2 regions of the Enterobacter cloacae complex sp. 394F7 genome follow, and region 2 is predicted to be linked to the other one. Evidence: predicted binding sites of a transcription regulator. Region 2 holds the regulator's gene; the other holds the start of a gene.
What was found. Region 2 encodes PurR, which represses purine synthesis genes. Its sites were predicted from a motif close to CANGCAAACGTTTGCNTG; they were not measured.

Region 1: the regulator PurR is predicted to act here: its motif matches at 4,882-4,899, upstream of AC2FAK_RS06300 (nucleoside-specific channel-forming protein Tsx).

Annotation. Positions count from the first base shown of each region.
Region 1 covers NZ_JBXWCS010000003.1:297,880-305,641, reverse strand. The annotation lists gene secD (protein translocase subunit SecD) at 1-1,599, shown strand, start outside; gene secF (protein translocase subunit SecF) at 1,610-2,581, shown strand; gene AC2FAK_RS06310 (VOC family protein) at 2,721-3,086, shown strand; gene AC2FAK_RS06305 (helix-turn-helix transcriptional regulator) at 3,101-3,781, shown strand; gene AC2FAK_RS06300 (nucleoside-specific channel-forming protein Tsx) at 3,859-4,743, opposite strand; gene AC2FAK_RS06295 (SadB/YajI family lipoprotein) at 5,015-5,554, opposite strand; gene nrdR (transcriptional regulator NrdR) at 5,707-6,156, shown strand; gene ribD (bifunctional diaminohydroxyphosphoribosylaminopyrimidine deaminase/5-amino-6-(5-phosphoribosylamino)uracil reductase RibD) at 6,161-7,264, shown strand; gene ribH (6,7-dimethyl-8-ribityllumazine synthase) at 7,352-7,762, shown strand, end outside.
Region 2 covers NZ_JBXWCS010000004.1:159,344-167,105, forward strand. The annotation lists gene AC2FAK_RS07730 (riboflavin synthase) at 1-192, shown strand, start outside; gene cfa (cyclopropane fatty acyl phospholipid synthase) at 225-1,373, opposite strand; gene punC (purine nucleoside transporter PunC) at 1,671-2,870, opposite strand; gene punR (DNA-binding transcriptional activator PunR) at 2,986-3,897, shown strand; gene purR (HTH-type transcriptional repressor PurR) at 3,914-4,939, opposite strand; gene cydH (cytochrome bd-I oxidase subunit CydH) at 5,237-5,326, shown strand; gene AC2FAK_RS07760 (MFS transporter) at 5,490-6,656, shown strand; gene sodB (superoxide dismutase [Fe]) at 6,692-7,273, opposite strand; gene AC2FAK_RS07770 (C40 family peptidase) at 7,396-7,762, opposite strand, start outside.

The sequences.
Region 1 (7,762 bases), on a different contig from region 2:
CAGCTCCGCGCTCGTGAAGCGCTGATGGGCGTGCTGGGTGATAAATACGTCGTGGCGCTTAACCTTGCTCCTGCTACCCCACGTTGGCTGGCTGCGCTGAGCGCAGAGCCAATGAAACTCGGTCTTGACCTCCGTGGCGGCGTACACTTCCTGATGGAAGTGGATATGGATACCGCGCTGGGCAAACTGCAGGAACAGAATATCGATAGCCTGCGCAGCGATCTGCGTGAAAAAGGCATCGCGTATACCACCGTTCGTAAAGAAGATAACTACGGTATGAGCATCACGTTCCGCGACAGTGCGGCGCGCGATCAGGCTGTAGATTACCTGACCCAACGTCACCGTGACCTGGTGATCACCGCTCAGGGCAGCAACCAGCTGCGCGCGGTAATGACCGACGCCCGTCTGAAAGAAGCGCGTGAATATGCCGTTCAGCAGAACATCAACATTCTGCGCAACCGTGTAAACCAACTGGGCGTGGCTGAACCGCTGGTGCAGCGTCAGGGTGCTGACCGTATCGTTGTAGAACTGCCGGGTATTCAGGACACCGCGCGCGCGAAAGAGATTCTGGGCGCCACTGCAACGCTGGAATTCCGTCTGGTGAACACCAACGTTGACCAGTCTGCTGCCGCTTCTGGCCGTATTCCGGGTGACTCGGAAGTGAAAGAGACCCGCGAAGGTCAGCCCGTTGTGCTGTACAAACGCGTGATCCTGACCGGTGACCATATCACCGACTCCACCTCCAGCCAGGACGAGTACAACCAGCCGCAGGTTAACATCTCGCTGGACAGCGCGGGTGGTAACATCATGTCTAACTTCACCAAGGACAACATCGGTAAACCGATGGCGACCCTGTTCGTGGAGTACAAAGACAGCGGTAAGAAAGACGCTAACGGCCGTGCGGTGCTGGTGAAAGAGGAAGAGGTGATTAACATCGCCAATATCCAGTCTCGTCTGGGTAACAGCTTCCGTATCACTGGTATCAACAACCCGAACGAAGCGCGTCAGCTCTCTCTGCTGCTGCGTGCCGGTGCGCTGATTGCGCCAATTCAGATTGTTGAAGAACGCACCATTGGTCCAACTCTGGGTATGCAAAACATCCAGCAGGGGCTGGAAGCGTGTCTGGCCGGTCTGGCGGTCTCTATCCTCTTCATGATCTTCTTCTATAAGAAGTTTGGTCTGATTGCCACCTCCGCGCTGATCGCGAACCTGGTGCTGATCATCGGCATTATGTCCCTGCTGCCAGGGGCGACGCTGACCATGCCGGGGATTGCGGGTATCGTTCTGACCCTTGCGGTGGCGGTCGACGCCAACGTACTGATTAACGAACGTATCAAAGAAGAGTTGAGCAACGGTCGCTCTGTTCAGCAGGCGATTGATGAAGGCTATAAAGGCGCGTTCAGCTCCATCTTCGATGCGAACGTAACAACACTGATCAAGGTTCTTATCCTGTATGCAGTGGGGACTGGCGCAATCAAAGGCTTTGCGATTACCACCGGTATCGGTGTTGCAACGTCAATGTTTACTGCTATTGTCGGCACCCGTGCCATCGTGAACCTGCTGTACGGCGGCAAGCGCGTTAAAAAGCTGTCTATCTGAGGAGTGCGTTGTGGCACAGGAATATACTGTTGAACAATTGAACCACGGCCGTAAAGTCTGGGACTTTATGCGCTGGGACTACTGGGCCTTCGGCATTTCAGGTTTACTGCTGATTCTGTCCATCGTCGTTATGGGCGTAAAAGGCTTTAACTGGGGTCTGGATTTCACCGGTGGTACGGTGATTGAAATCACCCTGGAAAAACCGGTCGATATGGACCAGATGCGTCAGTCACTGCAGAAAGCGGGCTTTGAAGAGCCGCTGCTGCAGAACTTCGGCAGCAGCCGCGACATCATGGTGCGTATGCCGCCGGTACACGATGCCAACGGCAGCCAGGAACTGGGCAGCAAGGTTGTTAGCGTGATTAACGAAACAACCAGCCAGAACGCCACGGTTAAGCGTATTGAGTTCGTCGGCCCGAGCGTGGGTGCGGACCTGGCGCAAACCGGTGCGATGGCGCTGCTGGTGGCGCTGATCTCCATCCTGGTGTACGTCGGTTTCCGCTTTGAGTGGCGACTGGCGGCGGGTGTGGTTATCGCACTGGCGCACGACGTGGTGATCACCATGGGCGTACTGTCTCTGTTCCATATTGAGATTGACCTGACAATTGTGGCATCCCTGATGTCCGTTATCGGTTACTCCCTGAACGACAGTATCGTGGTATCTGACCGTATTCGTGAAAACTTCCGTAAGATCCGTCGCGGTACGCCGTACGAAATCTTTAACGTGTCGTTGACCCAGACGCTGCACCGTACCTTGATCACATCCGGTACCACCTTGATGGTGATCCTGATGCTGTATCTCTTCGGTGGTCCGGTGCTGGAAGGCTTCTCGCTGACCATGCTGATCGGTGTCTCTATCGGTACTGCGTCGTCAATCTACGTGGCGTCCGCTCTGGCACTGAAACTTGGCATGAAGCGCGAGCACCTGCTCCAGCAGAAAGTCGAGAAAGAAGGGGCGGATCAGCCGTCTATTCTGCCGTAAGACGTTTATCGCGTTATCGAAATCCCGGTCTGTTGACCGGGATTTTTTTTATCTGCTCCTGACAAACACTCCTGACAGTATGCTGTCAGGAGCCCTGTCGTAGACTCCTGTTGAACCCAAACAAGAGGCAGGAGGATGTATGAAAAGTGTGATTAACTGGTTTGAGATTCCGGTCGCGGATATGGATCGCGCCATCAAATTTTATGAGCCGGTGATGCAGGTTTCACTGAGGCGCGAGAAAATGGACAGCGCCGAGCTGGCGGTATTCCCGCATGAGGATCCGGCCACCGGCGGCGCGCTGGCAAAATTTGAGGGGATTATTCCCTCGGTGCAGGGGGCCATTATCTACCTGCATACTGACAATCTGACAGCAACGCTCGATCGCATTGCCTCTGCGGGCGGCGAGTGCGTGTTTGGCCCGCTGGAGTTACCGCGCGGTATTGGTACTATTGCTTTATTTACCGACAGCGAAGGTAATCGCGTCGGCCTTCATCAACCTGCCTGAGAGCGTATGCAAAAATGACCCGACGCGCTGACCGTTTGTTTCAGATAGTACAGATCCTGCGGGGCCGACGTCTGACAACGGCAGCGCATCTTGCGGACAGGCTGGGCGTTTCTGAGCGCACGGTGTACCGCGATATCCGCGACCTGTCGCTTTCCGGCGTGCCGGTGGAGGGCGAAGCGGGGAGCGGTTACCGGCTAATGTCGGGGTTTGACCTGCCGCCGCTGATGCTGACAAACAAGGAGTCTGAGGCGCTGATCGTGGCTATTCGTCTGCTTACCACCTGGGGCGGGGAGTCGCTGTCGCGCGAACTGGAGTCGGCACAGGAGAAAGTGCTCGCGATCCTGCCCGAAGAGAGCCGCCGAAAGGCAGAGCAGACGCGGATCTACGCCCCGGATTTTGGCATGAAAAGCCACTCCCGCAGTGATTTTGATGTCATACATCAGGCGATCTCGGCCCAGCGCGTGCTCGTGCTGCATTATCGTGACGAAGCGGGGCAATTTTCAACGCGTGAGGTTCAGCCGCTGGGGCTGTTTTTCTGGGGAGAACGCTGGCTACTGGCGTCATGGTGTGAACTGCGCGATGACTATCGCTGTTTCCGTCTCGACAGATGCCTCAAAATTGTCCTTACGGAAAGGCGCTTTAGTGAGAGTGCAGACCGATCGCTGGCGGATTTTTTGCGCAAGGTGAAGCAGTAACAAGCCACGGGGAGAGGCAGCCCGCACAGGTTTTGTAGCCGGGTAAGCGTCAGCGCCACCCGGCAACAATCACACGATTAGAAGTTGTAACCCACTACCAGGTAACCACCCCAACCGGTAGAACGGACGCTGAAGTCGCCGTTGCCGAAGTTCAGGCTGGCGTCGTCGTTCCACTGTCCACCGTTGTGCCAGTAACGCGCAACAACAGAGTAGTGCCAGTGATCGTAGTTCAGCGCCAGGATGTGGCTGGAGGCGATGGAGTCGTTGGTGCGCGCTTTCTTACCGTTCAGATCGCGGAAGTCGTTGTCGCCCAGATCGGAACCCCAGTCAAAGTTGGTGAAGCCGATATAGCTCAGGTTGCCGCCCCACAGCTGGGTGATTGGCACAAAGTATTTCACTTTGAAACGGTAACCATCCCACTCGTTTTCGTTCGCGGCACCGTAGTTCTGCCATTGATACTTAGCGTACACGTTCAGAGACAGGCTCATTGGCAGGCCCGTGTCGATGTCGGTACCCAGACCCATATACCAGGTGCTCTGGCGACCGGACTTGTTACGGCCCATGTCGTAGATATAGTTGTTCGCGAAATACCACTCTTTGAACGGACCAAACGCCAGGCTGGTACCAGTCAGTTTATCAATAGAGAAGCGCGGCTCGATCTCCATGAACAGTGGGGAACCGTGGTTCCAGATACCTTTTGCGTCGGTGTTACCACCGAAGAAGACCGGTGCATCCATATAGCCGTAGAAATCAAACCAGTCTTTCTTGGCGAACGCTTCGTACTCCAGGTAGGTATCGTTACGGATCTGAGGTCCGAAACGGGTGTGGTAGCTGCCGACCACGTTAACGCTCTGGTGCCACCAGTCGGAGAGGTATTGTGGTTTATCGTTTTCCGCTGCGTTAACAGTGAAAGAGGAGGACAATGCCAGCACGGCGCCGGCTGCGAGTAATGTTTTTTTCATAATCATGCCACTGATTGAAATTCCCTTCCGGGAGTGAAAAATGCGCGAATTGCGTTTCTAAATATTTCGTGTTTCTGCGGAGCCTATTATAGGAATCCTTGCTCACAAAAATATGTGTTGTTTCACATATCTCTCACACGCGTAATCGATTGCGTTCACGTTTGCGTACTTTAAACGGCCGGGATTGTAGCGGCAATCATTTATGTTGCCAATCCATACGAAATGTAAATGTTAGCGGAGTGACATTTCACTCCGCTCAAAAGGAGGGGGGTTACTGCGCGGCGGGTTGGATGTCGTGAATGCGGATAAAGCCTAACTGATCGGGCGTAAGGCCGCTTAACTGAAGCGGAATATCCACATCACTCGGCGCTAAAACACTGGCCGGGGCGGTGAAGAGCTGATTCTTCACGTTCACCTCCTGGTAATTCTCGGTGGTGCCCTGGATCTGGCCCCACTCGACGGTGCCGCTAAAGGCTGGCAGCGGATCGTTGGACTCACCCTGAATGCGTAATGTTGCGCGAGTACCATCCGCATTTGCCGCCACATTCACCAGCGACATTTTTAACGTGCCAACCTGGCTGTTGAGACGGGCAGGGGTGTTGGCCCCCGGCAGCAAATACACTCCGCTGGTGGATTTTGCATTCAGCGCGTTTTGCTGGGTGATCTTCACGGTCTCTTTGTTCAGTTTGTCCATTGCCGTATTGAGCGTATTCACGCTCTGTTTCATCTGGCGGACTTCGGTTTGCTGTGCACAGGCACTAAGGGTGAAGAGGCTCCCCACCAGCAGAATTTTCAGGTAACGTCTTGTCATTGCGTTTAATTCCTTGAAATAACGGATCACCGTAATGGTAGCCAGCATCATCCCGACAGACATAGATCCTTTGTCTCAAAAAGCTCTTCCTTTGTTGTCAGGCCAGTTCAGGGTAAAATGAAAGTCAGTTAACCAGATAACAGGGATACCGTATGCATTGCCCATTCTGCTCCGCTGTGGATACCAAAGTCATCGATTCTCGTCTTGTGGGCGAAGGGTCTTCCGTACGCCGCCGTCGGCAGTGTCTGGTATGTAACGAGCGTTTCACGACCTTTGAGGTGGCAGAGCTGGTCATGCCGCGCGTGGTAAAAAGTAACGATGTGCGCGAGCCGTTTAACGAAGAGAAGCTGCGCAGCGGAATGCTCAAAGCGCTGGAAAAACGCCCCGTCAGCGCGGATGACGTCGAAATGGCGTTAAACCACATTAAATCTTACCTTCGTGGTCTGGGTGAACGTGAAGTGCCCAGCAAGATGATCGGCAATCTGGTGATGGAGCAGTTGAAAAAGCTCGATAAGGTTGCCTATATCCGCTTCGCCTCTGTCTACCGCAGTTTCGAAGATATCAAAGAGTTTGGCGAAGAGATCGCCCGCTTACAGGATTGAGTCCATGCAGGATGAGATGTACATGGCGCGCGCCATGAAGCTGGCGCAGCGCGGTCGATTTACCACCCATCCTAACCCCAACGTCGGGTGCGTCATTGTTAAAGATGGCGAGATCGTGGGCGAAGGTTTCCACTACCGCGCGGGCGAGCCCCATGCTGAGGTGAATGCCCTGCGTATGGCGGGTGAAAAAGCGCGTGGGGCTACGGCCTACGTGACGCTTGAGCCGTGCAGCCATCACGGGCGCACGCCGCCATGCTGTGAAGCGCTGATTGCGGCGGGAGTGTCGCGCGTTGTCGCTGCGATGCAGGATCCTAATCCCCAGGTGGCCGGACGTGGTCTGTACCGTCTGCAGCAGGAAGGGATCGATGTTAGCCACGGCCTGATGATGCAGGACGCGGAAGCGATTAACAAAGGCTTCCTGAAGCGTATGCGTACCGGGTTCCCGTATATTCAGCTCAAGCTGGGCGCCTCACTGGATGGCCGCACGGCGATGGCGAATGGCGAAAGTCAGTGGATCACCTCGCCGCAGGCAAGGCGCGATGTGCAACATCTGCGTGCGCAAAGCCATGCTATCCTCACCAGCAGTGAAACGGTTCTCGCGGACGATCCGGCCATGACCGTGCGCTGGAACGAACTGAATGCCGATACCCAGGTGCTGTATCCGCAGGAAAACCTGCGTCAGCCGCTGCGTATTGTCATTGATAGCCAGAACCGCGTCACGCCTGAACACCGCATTGTGCAGCAGCCCGGTGAAACCTGGATTGCCCGCACAAAGGAAGATTCACGCGACTGGCCGGAAAGCGTGCGCAGCATTATGGTGCCGGAGCACAACGGTCATCTGGATCTCGTGGTGCTGATGATGCTGCTGGGTAAGCAGCAGGTGAACAGCATCTGGGTGGAAGCCGGCCCGACGCTGGCAGGCGCACTGCTCCAGGCAGGTCTGGTCGATGAACTGATTGTCTACGTTGCGCCTAAACTGCTGGGTAGCGACGCGCGTGGCCTGTTTGTGCTGCCCGGCCTTGAAAAACTGGCCGATGCACCACAACTCAAATTTAGCGAGATTCGTCCGGTGGGTCCGGATGTTTGCCTCCATTTAACGACAGCGTAATTGCTCCTGAAATAGGGAAGCAGTGCGCAAAGTATTATGATAAAATCCGCCCCCCTGCGGGGCCAAATGAACCCGTAAAGGAAGAGTATGAACATTATTGAAGCTGCTGTAGCTACCCCGGACGCTCGCGTCGCCATCACCATTGCGCGTTTCAACAACTTCATCAACGATAGCCTGCTGGAAGGTGCGGTTGACGCCCTGAAACGTATCGGCCAGGTTAAAGATGACAACATTACCGTTGTGTGGGTTCCAGGTGCTTACGAACTGCCACTGGCAGCGGGCGCGCTGGCGAAAACCGGTAAATACGACGCGGTGATTGCGCTGGGTACCGTTATTCGTGGCGGCACTGCGCACTTCGAATACGTTGCGGGCGGTGCAAGCAATGGTCTGGCGCACGTTGCACAGGACGCTGAAATTCCTGTCGCGTTCGGCGTGCTGACCACCGAAAGTATTGAACAAGCCATCGAACGTGCTGGCACTAAAGCCGGTAACAAAGGT
Region 2 (7,762 bases):
GAAGTGACGCCGACGCGTTTTTGCGTGCATTTAATTCCGGAAACGCTACAGCGTACGACGCTGGGGGCGAAAAAACTGGGGCAGCGTGTGAATATCGAAATCGATCCGCAAACCCAGGCGGTGGTGGATACCGTCGAGCGTGTGCTGGCGGCGAAAGAGGCGGCCATAATAAAGGCCACCGAAGAAGAATAAAAAAAATAACCCCGGATATCCGGGGTTATTTTTTAGCGCGGCACACGTAAGCCATGTTCAATCCCGCGACTGAAGACCACCTGCCAGAGCTGAATATCACGCGCGCGGAACGCACCTGCGCAGGCATTCAGATAATAGCTGAACATCCGTTTAAATCGTTCAGAATAGTTGTCTGCAATCTCAGGCCACGCTTGCTGGAAACGTTCATGCCACGCCATAAGCGTGGTGTCGTAATCCGCGCCAAAGTTATGCCAGTCTTCCATAATGAAGTGGCTTTCGCTGGCGTTGGCAATCTGGCGAACGGAAGGCAAACAGCCATTCGGAAAGATGTATTTATTGATCCACGGGTCAACGTTATTGTCCGTGCGCTTAGAGCCTATGGTGTGCAGCAGGAAAATGCCGTCGGGTTTTAAATTACGATCCACCACCTCAAAATAGGTGTCGTAATTTTTCGGCCCCACGTGCTCAAACATGCCCACGGAAACAATGCGATCAAACTGCTCGTTGAGGTCGCGGTAATCCTGCAGACGGATATCAACGTCGAGACCCTGGCAGCGCTCCCGGGCCATTTTTTGCTGTTCGGCTGAAATGGTTACGCCGACCACGCTGACGCCGTAGTGCTTCGCCATAAAATACGCCAGACCGCCCCAGCCACAGCCGATATCCAGCACACGCATGCCGGGCTGCAGCTGCAGTTTCTCGCTAATCAGACGCAGTTTATCCTGCTGGGCTTCTTCGAGGGTTGTCGCCTTTTTCCAGTAGGCGCAGGAGTATTGCATGAAGGGATCCAGCATGCGGCTGAACAAATCGTTACCGAGGTCGTAGTGCTCTTTGCCCACGATCCACGCCCGCTTTTTGCTTTGCAGATTGAACAAACGGGCGGAGGCGACGCGCAACGTATCTTTTATATTGCGGGGGAGCTGGTTCTCCAGACCGGCGCGCAACACGCTGGCAAAGAAAATATCCAGCCGCTCGCAATCCCACCAGCCATCCATATAGCTTTCGCCCAGCCCTAACGATCCCTCGCGCAGCACGCGTTTAAAAAAATCGGGATGTTTGACCTGCGGATCGGAGGGTGAAGATCCGTTGATAGTGATGCCTGCACGACCTAACAGTTCACTGACGATCCGGGACCAGTTATCGTCCGGAACGCTGACTTCTTCTATACACGATGAACTCATAGCTTCTCCATCACCTTACTGTGATCAGAACCTTCAAACAGCGTAGACGCTTTTTATGGTTTGTGAGAAATCTCACGGTAAATACCGCGAGGCTAGTATCCGACGTAGAACAGAGGAAGGGAGATATCCCTTGCCGAAATGCCTTCCATGGTAAAACGGGAGCACTCCGGCTCCCGTTAACACTTAATATTTATCGTAATTAATCGAACCAAATTTAGTATAGGCCTAAAATTTGGTGATTCAACAGAAAATTGTTAGCTGGCTAATTAATTGCTTTAAGCATAATTCCCCGCGTAATCAGGCATGTGATGTTTCTCTCTGAACCTCTTCATTCTGCTCACGATGCGCTGATGACTGCATGCGATAGCCTAAGCCTGCCAGCGCAACGGTGACCAGCATCACGCTGGTGGTAGTTAACAGCGGGGTGGCAATCAGCGCTGACACCACCAGGCTTGCCAGGAAGCACAGGCCGAGCTGCAGGGTATTTTGCAGCGCCGCGGCGCGTCCTGTCGCCTGCGGGAAAGGACGTAACGCCTGTGCGACCACGATAGGATAAATGGCACCGTTAGCCACCGCCATCACGCAGAACGGAATCAAAATTTCCGCCAGACCGACGCCTGGAATAAACCCAACGGCCCAGGTCGCGCCCACGCTCAAGGCAAACAGCGCCAGCAGCCAGGGCAGCATCTGCTGGCCTTCCCATTTATGCAGCGCCGCACGGCAGCCGTATCCGCCCAGCAGGAAGGCGATGGTCTGCGGGACATAGCTCAGGCCAATGGCGGCCGGGCTGTACCCCATATCGTGCAGAATAAACGGCGAGCCGGTGAGCCAGGCGAAGAAGCTCGCCGAGCAGGCGGCATAGACCAGGACGTTACCACGATACGCTTTGGCGCTCAGCAGGGAGAGGAACGTGATCGGTTTGGCGTCAGCATGCACCTCTTTTTGATGCGCGGGCTTGAGGGCAAACGCTGGCAGCATCAGTACCAGGGTGATGGCAAACAGCGTGGCAAAAATGGCCTGCCAGTCAAAGTGCGCGAGGATCCAGCTGCCCAGCAGGGGAGCGAGGGCGGGTGACAGGCCAACCAGCGGCATAATGGTGGCGAAAATGCGGTTGGTACGGTTGGCCGGGTAGTAGTCGGTCACGAGAGCCTGCCAGGTTACCGCCGCGGCACAGACGCCGACGGCCTGAACAAAGCGCAGCACCAGCAGCCAGGTCGCATCGCGTACCCATAACATTCCCAGGCAGCCTGCGGCAAAAATGGCCAGGCCCAGTAACAGCACCGGTTTACGCCCGAAGCGATCGGAGAGCGGGCCCCAGAGCAGCTGTGCGATGGCAAAACCGGCGAGGAACAAACTCAGGCTGGCGCTGATGGCCGCGGCTGGCGTTTGCAGATCTTCCTGCATCGCCGCAAACGCGGGCAGGTACATATCGGTGGCCAAAAAGCCCAGCACGCTCAAACCGCCGAGCCAGACTAAAAATCCATTCCTGGGTTGCATTGTTTTATTCTCCTTGAGGAGGCAGGTAGACACTGGCGCAGAGTGTAGGGAGTGCAAAGCGGGTTGTGAAACGCTAATATTTGGCGGTTGCATTCAAATTTTTTGCAGGCAGAAAATGTGGTCAGATTATTCTCTTGAAGTGGTGGATGCTGTCGCGCGTAACGGCAGCTTTAGCGGTGCGGCACAGGAGTTGCACCGCGTCCCTTCGGCTATCAGCTACACGGTGCGGCAGCTTGAAGAGTGGCTGGCGGTTCCGCTGTTCGAACGGCGGCATCGCGATGTGGAATTAACGCCTGCTGGCGCGTGGTTTTTGAAAGAAGGGCGTTCTGTTATCAAAAAAATGCAGATCACTCGCGAACAGTGCCAGCAGATCGCCAACGGCTGGCGCGGACATCTTTCCATCGCCGTGGACAATATCGTTAAGCCGGAGCGTACCCGGCAGATGATCGTGGATTTCTATCGCCATTTTTCAGACGTTGAACTTCGTGTCTCGCAGGAGGTATTCAACGGGGTCTGGGACGCGCTGGCGGACGGCAGGGCAGAGATGGCGATTGGCGCAACCCAGGCGATCCCCGTCGGGGGGCGCTATGCGTTTCGCGATATGGGCATGTTGAGCTGGAAATGCGTCGTGGCACACGATCATCCGCTGGCTGCCCTGGAGGGACCGCTGAGTGACGACACGCTGCGCAACTGGCCGTCGCTGGTGCTGGAGGATACCTCGCGCTCGTTGCCAAAACGTATTACCTGGCTTCTTGATAACCAGCGGCGGGTGGTAGCGCCGGACTGGGAATCCTCCGCGACCTGCCTCAGCGCCGGGCTGTGCGTCGCGATGGTTCCCGTCCATTTCGCTAAGCCGAGAATCGATACCGGTGAATGGGTCGAGCTGACGCTGGAGAATCCGTTCCCGGATGCGGCCTGCTGCCTGACGTGGCAACAAAATGATGTGTCGCCCGCCATGGCATGGCTACTGGATTATCTGGGAGACAGCGAAACGCTTAACCGGGAATGGCTACGGGAGCCAGCTTAGCTGGCTCCACACGAGATTAACGACGGTAGTCGCGGAATGGACCATCCGCAACGGAACGGCGCTCGATAAGGCGCGGGTGAACTTCAATGGACTGCGACTCTTCACGTTTGTTGACGATCCTGTCCATCAGCATATTGAAGGCCGTTTCACCGAGGGAGTCCTTCGGCTGGTGGATGGTGGTCAGCGCAGGCGTGAAGAAGCGCGCGTTGCGCACGTTGTCATAGCCGATCACGGAAATATCCTGCGGCACGCGCAGGCCCAGCTCATCGGCTGCACACAGGGCCCCCATCGCCATGATGTCCCCGCCGCAGAACACCGCCGTTGGACGATGCGGCTGAGAAACGATCTGCTGCATGGCGCGGTAGCCAGACTCCGGCTCAAAGTCGCCCTGCACGATCCAGTTTTCCGGCACGGTGATCAGCGCTTCTTCCATCGCCTTCATAAACCCGGCCAGACGGCCAGCACCGGTGTTGCGCTCAAGCGGCCCCGGGATCACGCCTATTTCACGGTGACCGCGTTCAATCAGATAGCGACCCGCCATATAACCGCCTTCGAAGGCGTTATCGATGACGGAGTCGGTAAAGTCGGCGCGCGCTTCGCCCCAGTCCATCACCACCATTGGGATATGACGATACTCTTCCAGCATGGAAAGGACAGATTCCGGGTATTCGGAACACATCACCAGAAGGCCATCCACGCGTTTTTGCGCCATCATCGACAGATAGGCGCGCTGTTTTTCAATATTGTTCCACGCGTTGCCGAGGATAAGGGTATAGCCTTTCTGGAAGCAGTTTTTCTCAACCGCTTCGATGATTTCGGCAAAATAGGCCGCTTCACTGCTGGTCGCCAGCAAACCAATGGATTTGGTGTGATTAACTTTAAGGCTACGCGCAACGGCACTCGGCGAGTAGTGCAGCTCTTTGATTGCCGCCCAGACGGCGTTGCGCGTCTCTTCCGCCACGAAGCGGGTTTTGTTAATTACATGTGATACGGTTGTAGTGGAAACGTTTGCGCGTTTTGCTACGTCTTTAATTGTTGCCATTAAATGTCACTCCAGACCATATCCTAAACTCCTGAAAACCTTGAAGGTAAACGTTTGCCTTCTCTCACCCTTATCACGCAATTTTGAATTGCGGCACGCCAGGAAAACGACACGGGACGTCAGGAGGGGGTCAATGGCCGGTACGCTAATAAATTTAGCGTGGAATTTTGTCCTATCTTGATGAAAAGGGGAAGAGCTAAAGTGGTTATCCGTTTAAATCCTGGAAGATTTTTGACGTAAATTGTGTAAAAATGAGCAAGCTCACTTTTCGTGGGGGGATTAAAAGGAGAAAAATTGATGAGTTCCGATCTGAAGTTTTCGCTGTTCACCACCGTTATTGTGCTGGCGCTGATTGTTGCTGCAGGTCTGACGGCTGCACTGCACTGATTTACGCGGAGGGGGCGTTCGCTCTCTCCCGCTCGTCCTGATTGTTACATCTCCGGCAAAAATCTTTTGCCAATTTGTTAACTTCTCATTTTTTGTGATTGATGTCATGCTTTCGGCTTCTTTGTTCTGTGTCACCACATGACACGGCATCCGGAGTTGACGCATGAAAATCAATTTTCCCCTGCTGGCCCTGGCGATTGGCGCTTTTGGGATTGGCACCACTGAATTTTCCCCTATGGGACTCTTACCGGTTATCGCCCGCGGTGTGGACGTCTCTATCCCTGCAGCCGGGATGTTAATCAGCGCCTATGCCATTGGTGTGATGGTAGGGGCACCGCTGATGACGCTGTTGCTTTCCCACCGAGCGCGCCGCAATGCGCTGATTTTCCTGATGGCTATCTTTACCCTTGGCAACGTGCTCTCCGCCATTTCGCCGGATTACACCACGCTGATGCTGTCACGCATTCTGACAAGCCTTAACCACGGCGCTTTCTTTGGGCTGGGGTCGGTGGTGGCGGCAAGCGTGGTGCCCAAACACAAGCAGGCGAGTGCCGTGGCAACCATGTTTATGGGCCTGACCATCGCCAACATTGGCGGCGTTCCTGCGGCCACCTGGCTGGGTGAGGTCATTGGCTGGCGTATGTCGTTCCTCGCAACCGCCGTACTGGGCGTTGTCGCGATGGTGGCGTTGTTCTTCTCTCTGCCGAAAGGCAGCGCTGGTGAGCGTCCTGAGGTACGTAAAGAGCTGTCGGTACTGATGCGTCCGCAGGTGCTCTCGGCGCTGCTCACCACCGTGCTGGGTGCCGGGGCGATGTTTACCCTTTACACCTATATTTCGCCGGTGCTGCATGACATCACTCACGCGACGCCGATCTTTATCACCGCGATGCTGGTGCTGATTGGCGTGGGCTTCTCGATTGGTAACTATCTGGGCGGGAAATTTGCTGACCGCTCCGTGAGCGGAACGCTGAAGGGTTTTCTGACCCTGCTGATTGTCATCATGATTGCCATTCCCTGGCTGGCGCGTAATGAGTTTGGCGCGGCCATTGCGATGGTCGTCTGGGGTGCGGCCACTTTTGCCGTGGTTCCGCCGCTGCAGATGCGCGTAATGCGCGTCGCGCATGAGGCGCCGGGTCTTTCATCGTCGGTGAATATTGGTGCGTTCAACCTGGGCAATGCGCTCGGTGCCGCAGCGGGCGGTGCTGTGATTTCGGGTGGTCTGGGATACAGCTTTGTGCCGGTGATGGGGGCCATTATTGCCGCGCTTGGCCTGCTGTTAGTGATGATGTCGGGTCGTAAACAGCCTGAAGCGGCCTGTGCTGCCGAATAAAAAAACGCAGAAGGGGAAACCCTTCTGCGTCTCTCTTACGCGGCGAAGTTCTTCGCCACAAAGTCCCAGTTAACCAGTGCCCAGAAGTGCTCCAGGTAGTTAGGACGCGCGTTACGGTAATCAATGTAGTACGCGTGTTCCCAGACATCCACGGTCATCAGCGGTGTCGCGCTGGTGGTCAGTGGTGTACCCGCGTTAGACGTGGAGACGATAGCCAGTTTGCCATCGGCCTCTTTTACCAGCCATGTCCAGCCAGAACCGAAGTTTTTGATTGCGGCATCGGTAAATTTCGCTTTGAACTCCGCAAAGCTGCCAAAGGCGGCGTTAATCGCAGTAGCCAGTTCACCGGTCGGCTCGCCACCAGCATTTGGTGCCAGGCAGTGCCAGTAGAAGGTGTGGTTCCACACCTGAGCAGCGTTGTTGAATACGCCACCGTCTGAACTGCGGACGATCTCTTCCAGCGTTTTGCCTTCAAAATCGGTGCCCTTGATCAGGTTGTTCAGGTTGGTGACATAGGTCTGGTGATGTTTGCCGTAATGATATTCCAGGGTTTCCGCAGAAATGTGCGGTGCCAGGGCGTCTTTTGCATACGGTAGTGCAGGTAATTCGAACGACATTGCTTCTCTCCTTATTGTATTTTGCGTTGCCAATAACCACACAGACAACAAGGACAGGATAGCAAATTGAAAGGGTATGCAAAAGAGGAACTTACCCTGCCGTGGTGACGGCAGGGCAGGGTTTAGCGGATGGTTTTCGGCGTCATGACGCGGCGTGCGCCGACGTAGTGACGCACCCAGTAGTCTTCGCTAAGCGAGGTGATCTGAATGTCCTGACCGCTTCGTGGGGACTGAATAAACTTCCCGTTACCCACATACACGCCGACGTGATCAGCCGTACCGCGACCCTGGGTGCGGAAGAAGACCAGATCGCCATTTTGCAGCTCGCCACGGTTAACGGGGGCGGCGTCGCGCAGGTGGTACATTTCATTGGCGGTGCGCGGAATGCGGAATTTCACCAGATCTTTATAGGCGTAATACACCAGCCCGCTGCAGTCAAAACCGGTGCGGGGAGAGGTGCCACCCCAGCGATACGGTTTCCCAATTTGC